2 regions of the Pseudoselenomonas caprae genome follow, and region 1 is predicted to be linked to the other one. Evidence: riboswitches for the same ligand, from Rfam matches in the RefSeq annotation. Region 1 holds a riboswitch; the other holds the start of a gene.
What was found. A riboswitch is a leader RNA that binds a small molecule or an ion and turns the genes downstream of it on or off. The one in region 1 is predicted to bind cobalamin.

Region 1 (7,857 bases):
GTGAGGAGTTCGGTATGGAACCGGGCAAACTCATCACGGAGCAGATGTATGGAGCCTTGAAGAAAGCGGGCTTCAAGATCATGGATGTCAACTTTGCCGCGGATAATACAATCCTGGAAGAGGGGACGGAGCTTATCCACAAAATCCAGAAATACGTGCTCAAGCAGCCTGTGGAAGGCGAACTTGGCCCATTGCCGCAGTTCACTTCTTGCTGCCCTGCCTGGGTGCGCTATATGGAGCTCTATCATCCAAATTTGCGCCAGCACCTGTCATCGGCGAAGTCGCCGCAGGGAATGGCTGGCCCAGTAGCTAAGATCTACGGTGCTGAGGAAATTTGGCACGTGCAGCCGGAGCAGATTTTCTGCGTCGGTGTTTATCCTTGCACGGCGAAGAAACTCGAAGCATCGCGGCCGGAGTTCACGGCAGCTGCTGATTACTGGAAGAAGAAAGGCCATACGGCAACGTATCAGGATACCGATGTCGTCCTGACGACCCGCGACCTGGCGCGTCTGCTGAAGAAGCTCAATATCGATGTCCGCAATGTGGAGCCGGCTGAGGAGAAAGACAACCCACTGGCTGAGTATACAGGCGCAGGTACGATTTTTGGTGCAACGGGCGGCGTCATGGAAGCTGCCCTGCGCACGGCTTACTTCGTCCTGACGGGGGAGGAGCTCGGTGAGCTCCGCTATGCGCCTGTCCGCGGCCTCAAGGAGGTCAAGACGGCGGATATCCCGCTCAAGCTCAAGGACAATGGCCAGGAAATCACGCTGAAGATCGCGGTTGTCCATGGGACGAAAAATGTCGAGCCACTGTTGGCTGAAATCGAAGCTGGGAGCAGCCCGTATCATTTCATCGAGGTCATGAACTGTCCGGGCGGCTGCGTAAACGGCGGCGGCCAGCCAATCAACCCGATGGGAACGTCCTGGACCGGCAAGTTCAAGGCTATCTTGCCATGGTGATAGGAGGTGCGTTATGAGATATTCCTATAAAGAAAAAGAAGTAAAGATCAACCGCCGCGAATTCCTCGGTTTTGCCGGCGTCATTGCGGCATTCCTCTGGACCGGTGCCTATACGGTGACGGATCTCATTGTCGACCGCACGAAATACATCAAGATGCGTACGGCAGGGCTTTATCAGGATGATGAAAAGCAGGCAAAACGCCAGAGCCATCATAACCAGAGTCTGCTCAATATGTACAAGAAAATGAACTTCCAGCCACTGAGTCCACTGGCGGAAGAGCTTTTCCATACGCATTATGTAGACCGCAGTGTCCTGTAAGAAAGGTGGGATTGTGATGGATAACAACTTTAAAGGAAATGAACGGATTCTTCATCATAGCTTACCTGTCCGCTTGTTCCACTGGTGTCTGGTACTGGGGTTTTTGCCAGCAGGACTTACCGGTGTGATCCTGTTTTTCCGTCCGTTTGGGGAAGCAGCAATGCATCTGACGATGCAGGTTCATATCGTAGGTGCATGGATTCTCATGATAGCCTGCACGTTGTTTTTCCTGCTCTGCCCAGGACGCGTAGTAGCGTTTTGGCGCGAGGCCTTCCATTGGACGAAGCAGGATATTGAATGGATGAAAGTCGGTGGCGGTTATCCGCAGAAAATGATTTTCCTGCAGGAAATCGATGTACCGCCGATGGGCAAAATCAACTCGGGTCAGAAAATGATGGGTATCATGGTATTTTTCGGTACATTGCTCATCATCCTTACGGGTGCGGTGCTCTACTTTGCCCTGCCGCTGGTTCCGAAGGAGATTGCCTACTATGCAGATCGCATTCATCTGATTGTTGGCCTGGGCCTGTTCCTTTGCGTCTGCGGGGGACATATTCCCCTCGGCATCTACAACTGGCCGGAGTTCTGCAGCATGTTCGGTGATGGCACCATCAATGCCAAACACGCCGCACATCATCATCCGCTCTGGACCCAGAATGAAATCGAAAAAATCAAAGACTGATTGAGAATACGAACGCCCCTATAACTGAGCATTGAAGCTCAGTTATAGGGGCGTTTTCATGAATCCATTATAGGCTTAAAAACGGAAGTCGCGTTCGCCCTGTTCGATTTTCTGCAGGCGTTCGGACAGAGTCTTGCGGGCGGCGGGATTGGTTACATCGGGGATGTTTTTCGCAATCAGTTTCTCGCCGGCAGCTTTCGTTTCCGGGGAGGCATAATCCTCGAGATATTCCTTGAGGGTCATCAGGGCATTGGGCAGGCAGCAGTTCTGAATCTGCTTTGCCTTGCATAGGGCCATGAAGCGGTCGCCGGTGCGGCCTTCACGGTAGCAGGCCGTGCAGAAGGATGGTACGTAGTCCATGTCGATGAGCCATTTCATGACATCGTCGAGACTGCGGGTATCCGACACATCGAACTGAGCCGTTTCGTCGGGGCGTTCTTCCTGGGTGTAGCCGCCAACGGAGGTTCTGGAACCTCCGGAAATCTGGGAGATGCCAAGATGCAGGACGCGTTCGCGGGATTTCTGGGATTCGCGCGTCGAGACAATCATGCCCGTGTAGGGAACGGCAATCCTTATGCAGGCAACAATCTTGGCGAAGGTATCGTCGTCGATGGCGTTGCTGAAGGTATTCACGTCGATATCGTCAGCCGGGCAGATGCGCGGCACGGAAATCGTGTGGGGGCCAACGCCGAAGGTGGCTTCGAGATGTTCCGCATGCATCAAAAGGCCAGCGTATTCGTAGCGGTATTTGTCTAGGCCAAAGAGTACACCAAGGCCGACGTCGTCGATGCCGCCTTCCATGGCGCGGTCCATGGCTTCGGTGTGGTAGGCGTAGTCGTGTTTCGGTCCCGTCGGATGGAGCTTCTCATAGGAATCCTTGTGATAGGTCTCCTGGAACAGGATGTAGGTGCCGATGCCAGCTTCGTGGAGCTTGCGGTAGTTTTCCACCGTGGTGGCGGCGATGTTGACGTTGACACGGCGGATGGCGCCATTCTTGTGTTTGACCGAGTAGATCGTATGGATGGAGTCGAGGATATACTCGATCGGGTTGTTGACCGGGTCTTCACCGGCTTCGATGGCCAGGCGCTTATGGCCCATATCCTGCAGGGCGATGACTTCGTCGCGGATCTGTTCCTGCGTAAGCTTTACGCGTGGGATGGTTTTGTTGACCCCGTGATAGGGGCAGTAGACGCAGCCATTGATGCAGTAGTTGGACAGGTAAAGCGGAGCGAACAGCACGATGCGGTTGCCGTAGAATTGCTTTTTGATGTCCTCGGCAAGCTTGAAGATCTCCTCATTTTTTTCGGGGATCTCACAGGCCAATAGAACCGATGCTTCGCGATGGTCAAGGCCTTTGCATTCCTTGGCTTTCGCGAGGATGGAATCGATGAGTTCAGCATTGTTCTTGTTTTGGTCAGCATATTCAAGGGAGGCGAGGATTTCCTCGTGGTCGATGAATTCTGCGGCTTTGCTCGATTTGGGATTATACACAGTATGGTTCCTCCTTCATTTTCATATAGCGGACATTGTCGCCCCGGTCGACGGCCAGCTCACGGCCGACGGATTTCATTCGTTTGGTTAGGCAGACAATGCATTCAGCAGCTTCTTCCCCAGTGCAGATCTTGTTGTCGTAGAGCTGGTATTTTGCCCGGACGTTCCGGGGGGAAAGGTTGGGCATGACTACGTTGGCACCAGCCAGGATGCCCTTTTCGCGGCCGCGGGGATCGATCGTGCCCAAGGCCGTGGTGGCTGGCAGCAGCACTTCTGGCAGCAGCAGCCGGATGAGGCTCAGCAGGAACAGCGTCTGGTCTAAGGTGCCGGCTGGCTGCTGGGCAAACGGTGTTCCTGCGGCGGGGATGAAGGGGCCGATGCCTACCATCTCCGGCTGAAGCTCGTGGAGGAAGATGAGGTCGCGGGCCAGATCTTCCGATGTCTGCCATGGTGAGCCGACCATGAAGCCGGCGCCCGTCTGGAAACCGAGCGCTTTCAAGGTGCGGAGACAGCCGTAGCGGTTTTCGGCACTCATGGACGGCGGGTGGAGCTTATGGTAATGCGCAGGCGTTGCGGTTTCATGGCGCAGAAGGTAGCGCTCGGCCCCTGCCTGCCGGTAGCGCTTATAGCTTTCTGGGCTCTTTTCGCCAATGGACAAGGTGATGGCGCAATCGGGATGTTTGTACTTGAGCTGCTGCACCAGATGGCAGATCCTGTCGTCGGTGTAGTAGGGATCCTCGCCGCCTTGCAGGACGAAGGTGCGGAAGCCCAGTTCATAGCCGGTGGCGGCACATTGCAGGATCTGTTCATCACTCAGCCGGTACCGCTGGACGTTTTCATTGCTGGCACGGATGCCGCAGTAATAGCAGTTGTTTTGGCAGATGTTCGTGAATTCGATCAGGCCGCGGCTGAAAACCTTGTTGCCGTAATAGCACTGTGTTGTTTTGACGGCCAGTCCGGCTGCGTATGCCTGCAATTCTTCATCTTGGTGTGCAAGCAGATCGATGAAGTCTTCGAAGGCGAGGGTATGGGTATGAGCCAACTGGTCAAGCAAGTTTTTCCTGTTCATAGTCTAGCCTCGGATGGTTGCTGAAGTATTCGTTGTTTTTCCATTATAACACGAAAAATAGGGAAATAAGACGCCGTGCATCGTATCCATTGATAATAATCATACTGATGCACGGCGCCTATATATTGCAGTAGACAAACGGGAAGTTATTCTCTGCATATACATTCCAGCTAAAACAGTTGAGCCTCTGGATTAGTGAATGGAATATATCTTACGATTAGTTTTATTATAAAAAATATTAATGGGGGTGTGAAGCTCCCCGGGGGGATAAAAACATAATTTTTAAGCGGTTTAGGGAATTTGTCTAGTTTTGACACGCAGTTCAGAAAATGGTATAATTACAATGTTTTCGCATATTTTTGCATATGATATGCAATATCATAAAGTATGGATCAGGTGTCGCAAGACTTAATAGGGAAGCCGGTAAAGTCCGGCGCGGTCCCGCCACTGTAACAGCGAGTGATGCTGCTTCGTGGATGCCACTTTTGAGGGTATCCCGGTCACTGAGGAATGATTTTCTTGGGAAGGCGCAGCAATCATGATGAACTGGAGCCAGGAGAACTGCCTGATTGACAATCACCGTTTGACCTGCGAGCGATAGGGAGGGGATTTTCGGAGGAGATTCGTGCTCTGGATATTCCTGGCCTGTCTGCATTTTGCAGACAGGTTTTTTTTATGCCTGTCCGGTGTGCGGGCGGGGAAGGGAGAAGAGGGACGCTGTTTATGGATAAGAGTTCAGTGACATTGGTTTTTATCTGTTTGTGGAGGTGAGAGGGAGATGTTGTGGTTGCAATCATATGGGAGCCGCCTTTTGCAGATGGTGGTGACGGTCATTGGTGTCAGCTTCCTGACTTTTTGCCTGACCTGGCTGGCACCTGGTGATCCGGCTTCGATGCTGCTGGAAGCTTCGGATACGATCGTGTCGGAGGAGACGCTGGCTCAGACGCGGCATGAGCTGGGGCTCGATAAGCCGTTCCTGGTCCAGTATGGGAATTGGGCGGCTGGTGTTTTGCAGGGAAATATGGGTATGTCTTACTCTGCGAAGAAACCGGTTACAGCAAAATTGCTGGAGGGGTTCAAAGGGACGTTGCTTCTGGCATTTGTCACGATGGTCCTAGTGGTGCTGATTTCGCTGCCGCTGGGGATCTTATCGGCTGTGAAGCGGAACAGGCTGCCAGACCATCTCGTGCGGGGGTTGTCCTTTATCGGTGTATCGATGCCAAGTTTTTGGCTGGGATTGTTGCTGCTATATGTATTCGGTTTGAAGCTGCGCCTGTTTCCCATTGCGCAGTCGGAAGTCACGGCGGCGGGAATCGTGCTGCCTGCTTTGACACTGGCAATCTATATGTCATCGAAATACATGCGGCAGGTCCGTACGGTGGTATTGGAAGAACTGAATCAAGACTATGTCACGGGAATCAGGGCTCGGGGATTGTCGGAGATGGCAATCCTTTGGAAACATGTCCTGCCCAATGCGATGTTGCCATTGATCACGTTGTTGGGGATGTCGATGGGGTGGCTGCTAGGCGGTGTAGCCGTAGTCGAAATCGTATTTTCATGGCCGGGGATCGGCAACATGGCGGTGCGGGCTATCACGATGCGTGATTATCCGCTTATCGAGGGCTTTGTCCTTTGGATTTCCCTGGTCTATATGTCCATCAATTTTTTGGTCGATCTGTCGTATACTTATCTGAATCCGCGCCTTAGAAGGGAGGTACGAAGATGACGCTTATTTGGGAGCACAAGTTGTTTTCCTTTTATACGGCGCTGGTGTCACTTATCGTGCTGGTGGCATTGTTTGCTCCTTACCTGACACCGCAAGATCCGCTGGCCAGCAATATGCAGCTGGCCTTGCAGCCATCGTCGGCTGAGCATTGGCTGGGGACGGATAAGCTGGGCCGCGATATTTTTTCGCGGATCATCTGCGGCACGCAGACGTCGTTGTTTATGACGCTCTGCCTGGTGGTACTGGTGGCTTTGACGGGGTCGCTGGTAGGCACATTGGCCGGTTATTTTGGCGGCCGTGTGGAGATGGTCTTCATGCGGCTGGCGGATATGATGCTGTCATTCCCTGGGATTGTGCTGGCGATTGCCATTGCGGGAATACTTGGTGGCAGTATCATCAATACCATCATGGCGCTGCTGGTGGTAAGCTGGGCGAAATATGCGCGCCTGGTGCGCAGTCTGGTGCTCAAGCTCCGGCAGCAGGATTTTGTGCTGGCGGCCCGTCTCAGCGGCACGCGGACGCCGATGATCTTGTGGCGCCATATCCTGCCGAATACGTTGCCGCTGGTAGTCATCACGGCGGCGATGGATATCGGCACGATGATGATGGAGATTGCAGGGCTGTCGTTTTTGGGCTTTGGGGCTCAGCCGCCAATACCAGAGTGGGGATTAATGCTCAATGAGGGGCGGCAATATATCCAATCGGCACCGTGGTTGATGGTTTATCCAGGCTTGGCTATCTTTTTGGTAGTTGCGGTGTTCAACCTGTGGGGAGACAGTTTGCGCGATGTTTTGGATCCGCGTCAGAACTGAGATGTGATTTAGTCATGTTGTGGAGAGGATGATATTTTCATGGAAAAAAGCAGAATGAAGAAACTTTGGCGGGCTGTAAGCGTGGGTTTGTGCGGGATTGCCGCTGCTGCGCTGATTGCTGGCTGCGGTAGTACGGCTGGCAATGAGTCGGTGCAGAAGGGCATACTGAAGGTTGGTGTGACGAATTTTGCTGATACCCTGGAGCCGACGCAGAACTATTTTGGCTGGGTAGTCATGCGCTATGGTCTGGGTGAGTGCCTGACAAAGTTTGATGAGAAGATGAATGTGCAGCCGTGGCTGGCGGAGAAATGGTCAATCAGTGACGACCATCTGACATGGACCATCAAGATCCGTGATGGCGTGAAATTCTCCAATGGGGATGAACTGACGGCCGAGGCTGTCAAGGCATCACTGGAACGCGTTTTTGCCAAGAACAATCGTGCGGAGACATTCTTCAAGTATAAGGAAATCCGGGCCGAAGGGCAGAATCTTATCATCACGACGGAAAAACCGATGCCGAATCTCATGGGCTTCCTGGCAGATCCATTGTTCATCGTGGTGGATACGAAGGCCGAGGCTGGCCGTGATTTTGCCAAGGAAGGCCCCATCTGTACTGGCCCGTATATGGTAGAGTCCTTTGTCAAAGAAAAAGCTGTCATGAAGAAGAATCCCAACTATTGGGCTGGTGAGGTGCCGTTTGAGACGGTGGAGATCCCGAGCATCGATGATCCCAATACCCGGGCCATGGCCTTGCAGTCCGGGGACGTGGATATGGCTGTGAATATTGCAGCTGGCGATA
Region 2 (7,857 bases), on a different contig from region 1:
ATGGCATGAAGATTGTCCTTGACTGTGCAAATGGTGCAGCCTATGAGGTCATGCCGAAAGTGCTTCGTTCGCTCGGCGCGAAGGTCAAGGTCATCCATGCGCTGCCGAATGGCGTCAACATCAATGAGAACTGTGGCTCGACACATATGGAGTCACTGCAGAAGGCTGTCATTGAAAACGGTGCTGACTTCGGTATTGCGCACGATGGCGATGCGGACCGCTGCCTCTGTGTGGATGAGAAAGGCCAGATCATCGATGGCGATCACATCCTTGTCATGTGTGCACAGGATATGATGAAGAAGGGCACGCTGCCGTACAATACGGTCGTGTCGACGGTCATGGCCAATATCGGTTTCCACAAGGCCATCAAAGAAGCTGGCGGCCGCGTTGAAATCACGCAGGTCGGCGACCGCTATGTTCTTGAGAACATGCTCAAGAACGGATACAAGATCGGTGGCGAGCAGTCCGGTCATATCATTTTCACGGACTTCAGCACGACGGGCGATGGCCCAATCACGGCGCTGCAGGTGCTGGCTTCGGTCAAGCGCAGCGGCCGTAAGGCATCGGATCTCACGAATCTCATGACGACGTATCCGCAGCTGCTTGTAAATGTCCGCGTCGCAACGAAAGAGGGCTGGGAAGATAATGAGGCCATCAAGGCTGCTATCGAAGAAGGCAACAAGGAGCTCGGCAATGATGGCCGCATCCTCGTCCGTCCGTCCGGTACCGAGCCGCTGATTCGTGTCATGGCGGAAGGCCCCGATCAGGCACAGCTTGATGTCATCTGCCATCGCATCGCCGATGTCGTCAAGAAAGAGCAGGGCTGAAATTGACCGGTCAGAAACAGGCGCTGGTTCTGGCCAGCTTTGGCGTCAGCGATGCAGCTGCGCGTGCCGCCAGCCTTGATGCAGCGGCAGCGCTTTTGCAGCAGGAATTTCCCGCTTGGCAGGTATATCAGGCGTACACGTCGAATTTTATCCGCAAGCGTCTTGTGGCTGCGGGCGTGCAGGCCTTCAGCCTGCCGGAGCTGCTGACGCAGCTGGCAGATGCTGGCTTTGCGCGTGTGCTGGTACAGCCGTCTCACCTGACGCCTGGCGAGGAGTTTGACCACAAGGTCTGCGCGGCCGCCGATGAGGCAACTGCGCTGTTTCCTGCGGGGCTTGCCGTCGGCCAGCCTGTGTTCGCAGAACCGGCTGACTATGGGCGCGTGCTGGATGCTGTCCTGCCGGCGCTGGGCCTGATGCCTGGGGAAGAGCTCGTGCTGTTCGGGCATGGCTCGCCGCACCGGCACAATCCGGTTTATGAGCGTCTGCAGCAGGTGGCAGATGACCGCCAGCTGCCGGTGCATGTCGGCGTGCTGGAGCCGATGGATACGCCGAACCTGGCGATGGTCAGGGAGCGCCTGCGGCAGCGCGGCAGCAGGAAGTTGCTGCTGGCCCCGCTGCTCCTCTCCGGCGGTAGCCATGTCACGCGTGATATGGCCGGCAGCAATCCGGACTCCTGGCAAAGCCAGCTCGTGGCAGCAGGCTTTGCGGTGCGGACGGATATGCGCGGCCTGGGTGAGCATCCAGCCTTCCGGGCACTCTATGCCCAGAAGGTGCGCCAGGCGCTGGCAGCAGTCAAATGGTAAAAGATAAGAGGAATTTTCGGATAACTTTCGGCTATCATATGAATTCGATATAAATATTTTTATTTTTTGAAAATTCCTCTATAATATAAATTAACCAACAGCCCCCAATATAGGCATTATCGTTTAATTTGAATGAGGTGAGTGTATGTCACATCCAGTAACAACGAATCCTTTGATCATCATGCTGATCAACATGACGGTCGTATTCCTGGTTCTGACGGTTTTGGGTCTTGTCATCAATCTGATCCACATCATCGATCCGACGAAACCGAAACAGGAAAAGCAGGAAGAGGCCGCACCCGCACCGGCAGAAGCAGCTGCTGCGCCTGTGGAAAGCGCGCCGGCAGCCGGGACGGCAGCTGCCGAGGAGGGGATTTCCCCGGAGATCGTCGCCGTCATCGCTGCAGCGATTGCCAGCTATGGCTATGGCATGGAGCAGGTTCGTGCGATTCGCCCGTTGCCGCGTGATGCTTGGAAAAATTCCGGCCGTGCACAGATGGCAAACCGGGGCTAAGGCAGGGAAGGAGGAAATATTATGGAACTTTTGAATGCATTTGCCGTTTCCCTGCAGTCGGTTTGGGCTGACAGCGGTTTTTCGGCATTCACCATGGGCAATGGCATCATGATCCTCGTGGGTTTGCTGCTGCTCTATATGGCCATTGTCAAGGAGTTTGAGCCGCTGCTCCTGGGGCCGATCGCCTTCGGCTGCGTGCTGGCAAACTTCCCGCGCACGGGCTTCTTCACGGAGCCGGGCCTTATGCAGGCTATCCACTATGGTATCGCCAATGAGATTTTCCCGCCGCTGATCTTCCTGGGCATCGGTGCGATGACGGACTTCGGCCCGCTGCTCGCCCGCCCGGTTACCCTGCTCCTGGGGGCAGCTGCACAGATCGGTGTCTTCGTCGCCCTCGTCGGCGCAATGCTCCTGGGCTTCAACGTACAGGAAGCTGGCGCTATCGGCATCATCGGTGGTGCTGATGGCCCGACGGCTATCTATCTTTCCATCCAGATGGCACCGCACCTCCTGGGCGCGATTGCCGTAGCCGCTTACTCCTACATGTCGCTGGTTCCGCTGATCCAGCCGCCGATCATGAAGCTCTTGACGTCGCAGAAAGAGCGTGAGGTGGCCATGGAGCAGTTGCGTCCGGTTACGAAGTTCGAGCGTGTCTGCTTCCCAATCGTTGCTGCAATCGTCATCAGCCTGCTGCTGCCGCCAATCGCGTCGCTGCTTGGCTGCTTGATGCTCGGCAACTTGTTCCGTGAGTCCGGCGTCATGGACCGCCTCTCGGATACGGCGCAGAATTCGCTCTGCAACATCGTTACGATTTTCCTCGCAACGGGTACTGGCATGACGATGAATGCCGATGACTTCCTCGTTCCGCAGACGCTCATGATCATCGGCCTTGGCCTTGTGGCTTTCATCGCTGGTACGGCTGGCGGTGTCCTGTTCGGCAAGATCATGTGCCGTGTGTCCGGCTGGAAGATCAACCCGCTGATCGGCTCGGCTGGTGTATCGGCAGTGCCGATGGCAGCACGCGTCAGCCAGGTGGTTGGCATGAAGGCAAAACCGGGCAACTACCTGCTCATGCATGCCATGGGCCCGAACGTTGCTGGCGTCATCGGTACGGCAGTAGCTGCTGGTACGATGCTGGCTATGCTCAAATAAGTTCATAGAATAGGTAAGCCCGCTGATTCAAGATATGAGTCAGCGGGCTTTTGCTTTACCGAATTGCAGGTTTCTGCGTTCTTTCTGATTTCTGCGCTTACGGACACTCTGCAATTTGAACATAAAGGTGCCAGTGCTGTCGATTGACAGGCCGTATGCATCGGTGTAAAATTTGTAAATGGACGGGTGCCGTGAGGCTTAATAGAGAAACCGGTGCGATGCCGGTACGGTCACGCCACTGTAATGCGGAGAATCTCATAATATGTCACTGGCAGTTTGCTGGGAAGGCTTGAGGTTTGATGAGGCAGAGTCAGGAGAACTGCCAGTCTGAAAATCACCGTGAAAGTGCAGGCTTTCGCACCTACGAACGATGGGGAGGGGATTCGGCGTATAGTGGAGTCCCTTCTCTGCGTGGAGAAGGCTTTTTTTATGGTGTAAACCAAGTAGCAGGTGGAGGTTATCAGAAGTATGAGCGGAATTTTTTATGGTATTGGTGTGGGCCCTGGCGATCCGGAGCTCTTGACAATCAAGGCAATCCGTGCCATCGAGAAGGTTGATGTGCTGATTGCACCGAAGACAGAGAAGAAGGATGGCAGTGTGGCGCTTTCGATTGCCAAACCATATCTGAAGAAGGATATCGAGATTGTCTATCAGGTATTCCCGATGGTCAAGGGGTTTGCAGAGAACAATACCGATGCCTGGGAGTCGAATAAGAAGGAAATCCTGGCACTTTTGAAGGCGGGCAAGAATGTGGCTTTCCTGACGCTCGGCGATCCGATGTTTTATAGCACATACATCTATGTTTACCGCTTGCTGGAGCATGAAGATATCGAAATCCAGACAATCCCGGGCATTCCGGCATTTGCGGCAATCGGCAGCCAGATGGGGTATCCGATCGTTGAGGGCGACGATGTGCTTAGCATCGTGCCGGCAACAGCTTCGCCGGAGAAGGTCGAAAAAGCTGTGCAGTCGGCCGATAATGTCGTGCTCATGAAGGTGTACAAGAATTTCGCTGAAATCACGGATATGCTGGCCCGCAACGATATGGCCAAGCAGGCTGTGCTCGTAAGCCGTGCAGGTCTTCCCGATGAACGCATCATCGAGGACATCGAGGCGCATAAAGAGGAAAAACTGAATTACTTATCGACTATCCTGACGCGGAAAAACTAAGCGGGATGGTTGATATATAGAAGGGAAGTTTTCTATCATGAAAAAAATCCTGTTCTTGCTTATGGCGGCACTGGTTATGCTGGCAGCAGGCTGTGGACCGCAGCCTGCTGCCACGGACGGCAGTTCCGCCAAGGCGTATGCGGTCATTACCGATGATTTGGGCCGCGAGGTCGTGCTTCCCCAAAAGCCGAAGCGTATTGTCGTGACCTCAGCATCGTTTTTGGAGCCATTGGAGTCCGTCGATGGCGCAGCATTGGTTGTCGGCCGTCCGGATTCCAAGACCAAGATGCCGGATTACGCCAAGGAGCTCACCAGCGTCGGTAAGGTCTATCAGATTGATGCCGAGAAAGTGCTGGCCTGTGAGCCGGATCTTGTCATTGTCAATAAAGGTATGAACGAGAAGCTCGTCGATGCGCTGGAGAGCAATGGCATCCGTACTTTGGTGCTCGATATGAAGAGCTATGAGGATGTCAAGCGCGAGGTCGGCATTCTGGCGCAGGTGACGGGCGCCAAGGACAAAGGCGACAAGCTGATTGCTGACATGGATGCGAAAATCCAGTCGGTCAAGGATAAGATTCCGCAGGACAAGCGCCGCGTATCTGTCATCCATAGTACAAGCCAGGGCCTTACGGTGCAGCTTGAGGGCAGCATTGCCGGATCGGTGGCGAAGATGCTGGGCTGGGAGAATGTAGCCAGTGGCACGGCACCGCTGGAGAAGAATCCCGATGCAGCACCGTACAGTCTGGAAAATCTCGTCGCCCAGAATCCGGAGCTCATCTTTGTCACAAGCATGGGCAAGCTGGATGCCATCAAGAGCGAGATGGATGCAACGATGAAGGGCAGCCCTGCCTGGCAGTCGGTCGCGGCTGTACGTGAGGGGCGTGTCTACTATTTGCCGCAGGATCTTTTCCTGTTGAGCCCCGGCATCCATTATCCGGAGGCCGTCGAGGCGATGGCCAGATGCGTTTATCCTGAGGTGTTTGCCAAATGAAAAAAATGCCGGCTGAATCGGACCGTCTGGTAAAGCGGCGGATATCACTATTAGTGGTATTTGCCGTTTTGGCATGTCTGGGCGGCATCATCAGCATAATGAAAGGTTCCGTTCCCATTCCATTGGCAGAGATTGCCGCTGCGCTTTTAGGGGACAGTGCTGGCACCCATCAGCAGATCCTGATGAATATCCGTTTGCCACGCACTATCGTTGCCGCCTTTGTCGGCATCAATCTGTCGTTGTCGGGAGCTATCTTGCAGGCCATCATGAAAAATCCGCTGGCTGATCCGCATATCATCGGCATATCATCGGGGGCAGGGCTGGCGGGCATTGTCATCATGCTCGCACTGCCAGAACACAGCTGGCTTATCATGCCAGTGGCGTTTGCTGGAGCGATGGGAGCAGCTATGCTCATCTATCTTCTGGCCTGGAAGAACGGTATCCGGCCAATCCGCATCATCCTGGCGGGCGTCGCTGTGTCAGCCTTTTTCGGCGCAGGGATTTCGGCGATGATGATTTTTTACAGTGACAGGGTCCATAGTGCGCTGATGTGGATGGTCGGCGGACTGTCGGCGCGCAGCTGGCCGCATGTCGAGCTGCTTTGGCCCTATACGCTGGCCGGGCTGGTGCTGGCGCTGGTACTCGCGCGGCAGCTCAATATTCTCCAGCTCGGGGATGAGCTGGCCCGCGGTCTTGGCCTGTCCGTGGAACGGACGCGGCTTTTGGCGACGGCGGTCGCGGCATTGCTCGCGGCAAGTGCCGTGTCAGTGGTCGGCCTATTGGGGTTTGTCGGCCTTATTGTCCCCCATGCTGCGCGGCTGCTGGTGGGCTCGGACTATCGCTTCCTGCTGCCGGCAGCGGCGCTTTTGGGCGCAGCGGTCGTGATGTTTAGCGATACGTTTGCGCGCACGGCTTTTGCACCGGTGGAGCTGCCTGTCGGTATCATCATGGCAGTGCTCGGTGCGCCGTTCTTCCTGTTCCTGCTCAGAAGGGAGCTTTGATATGACACTTTCCATCAAGAATCTGAGCGTCAGGATTGCGCATAAGGACATCCTGCATGATTTATCGATTGACTTTGCGGCAGGAAAGCGCACGGCAATCATCGGACCGAATGGGGCGGGCAAGTCGACGCTGCTGAAGACCGCAGCAGGGCTGCGCACGGACTATACGGGCAGTGTCCAGCTTGATGCGGTGGATATCCGCAGGCTTTCACGGCGGGATATCGCGCGCAGGCTGGCCATCCTGCCGCAAGGCGCGACGGCACCGCCTGATACGACGGTGCAGCAGCTGGTAGACTACGGGCGCTTTCCGTATCGCAGCTGGTTTCGTGCCAGCGATGCCAAGGCAGATCGCGAGGCGGTCGAGTGGGCGATGGCAGTCACGCATACGGAGCAATTTGCGGCGCGTCAGGTGCAGACGTTATCAGGTGGCGAGCGGCAGCGGGCGTTTCTGGCGATGGCGCTTGCCCAGCAGCCAGAGATCCTGCTGCTTGACGAGCCGACGACGTATCTCGATATTGCCCATCAGCTGGAGGTCATGGACATAGTCGCTAAAATCAATCGCGATTATGGCATGACTGTCATCATGGTGCTGCACGATATCAACCACGCGCTGCAGTATGCTGATGAGATTGCCGTATTGACCGGTCATCACATAGCAGCGCAGGGGCGGCCACAGGACATCCTGACCGTGGACATGCTGGCTGAAGTCTTCCATGTGAAGGCCGATGTTTTCGTGAATAGTCAGGGAGCGGCGGTGTTATCGCCGGTGGGCCTGGTGAGAGACTGACGGCCTGTGCCATATATATAGAAGCGAATAATCGGATCCCCGCTGTTTTGTGCGTGTTTGCGCCCAGAACAGCGGGGATTTTGTATTGATGAGAATTTAATGAAAAGAAAATGAAAAAATGTCTCAAATATAAATGATAATCCTTGACAATTGAAGATGATATGAGTTATCATACTCAAAGATAAACAATATCATTATCAGCAAGGCCGATAGTGTCTGGCTATGAGAGTTTATGGGGAGGTTTTTGATTTGACTTTGAAAGATGGCAAAACTGGCATGACGCTGAAAATCCAGCAGATTGGCGACAGTGAGCTGAAGGAACGCCTTATGACCATGGGGCTCACGCCGGGAACCAAGGTAAAGGTCCTGCGTTCGGCGCCACTGGGCGATCCTATCGCGATTGGTGTCCGCTCCTACAATCTGGCACTTCGCCGCGCGGATGCGGAGATGGTTACGGTGGAGCAGGTCGGCTGAGTTTGACCCGTCAATTGACCAGTCAAATAGAAATTCAAAGGAGACGATTGATACAAAATGGCAACATTAGCAGTAGCATTGACCGGTAATCCGAATACCGGTAAATCGACGATATTCAACGAGCTCACAGGTGCCCGC

Region 2: it holds a riboswitch for cobalamin, as region 1 does, so the genes downstream of both, cobI (precorrin-2 C(20)-methyltransferase) here and nikB (nickel ABC transporter permease) in region 1, are expected to answer to the same signal.

The regions. Positions count from the first base shown of each region.
Region 1 is NZ_VTOZ01000035.1:496-8,352, reverse strand. It holds gene FZ041_RS12885 ([FeFe] hydrogenase, group A) at 1-959, shown strand, start outside; gene FZ041_RS12880 (iron hydrogenase small subunit) at 973-1,278, shown strand; gene FZ041_RS12875 (cytochrome b/b6 domain-containing protein) at 1,295-1,960, shown strand; gene hydG ([FeFe] hydrogenase H-cluster radical SAM maturase HydG) at 2,036-3,451, opposite strand; gene hydE ([FeFe] hydrogenase H-cluster radical SAM maturase HydE) at 3,444-4,520, opposite strand; cobalamin riboswitch at 4,898-5,103, shown strand; gene nikB (nickel ABC transporter permease) at 5,338-6,246, shown strand; gene nikC (nickel transporter permease) at 6,243-7,058, shown strand; partial or broken gene FZ041_RS12850 (ABC transporter substrate-binding protein) at 7,113-7,857, shown strand, end outside.
Region 2 is NZ_VTOZ01000027.1:16,632-24,488, forward strand. It holds gene glmM (phosphoglucosamine mutase) at 1-827, shown strand, start outside; gene FZ041_RS11460 (sirohydrochlorin cobaltochelatase) at 830-1,630, shown strand; gene FZ041_RS11465 (OadG family protein) at 1,776-2,144, shown strand; gene FZ041_RS11470 (sodium ion-translocating decarboxylase subunit beta) at 2,166-3,296, shown strand; cobalamin riboswitch at 3,464-3,637, shown strand; gene cobI (precorrin-2 C(20)-methyltransferase) at 3,765-4,466, shown strand; gene FZ041_RS11480 (ABC transporter substrate-binding protein) at 4,504-5,457, shown strand; gene FZ041_RS11485 (FecCD family ABC transporter permease) at 5,454-6,458, shown strand; gene FZ041_RS11490 (ABC transporter ATP-binding protein) at 6,460-7,245, shown strand; gene FZ041_RS11495 (FeoA family protein) at 7,495-7,719, shown strand; gene feoB (ferrous iron transport protein B) at 7,777-7,857, shown strand, end outside.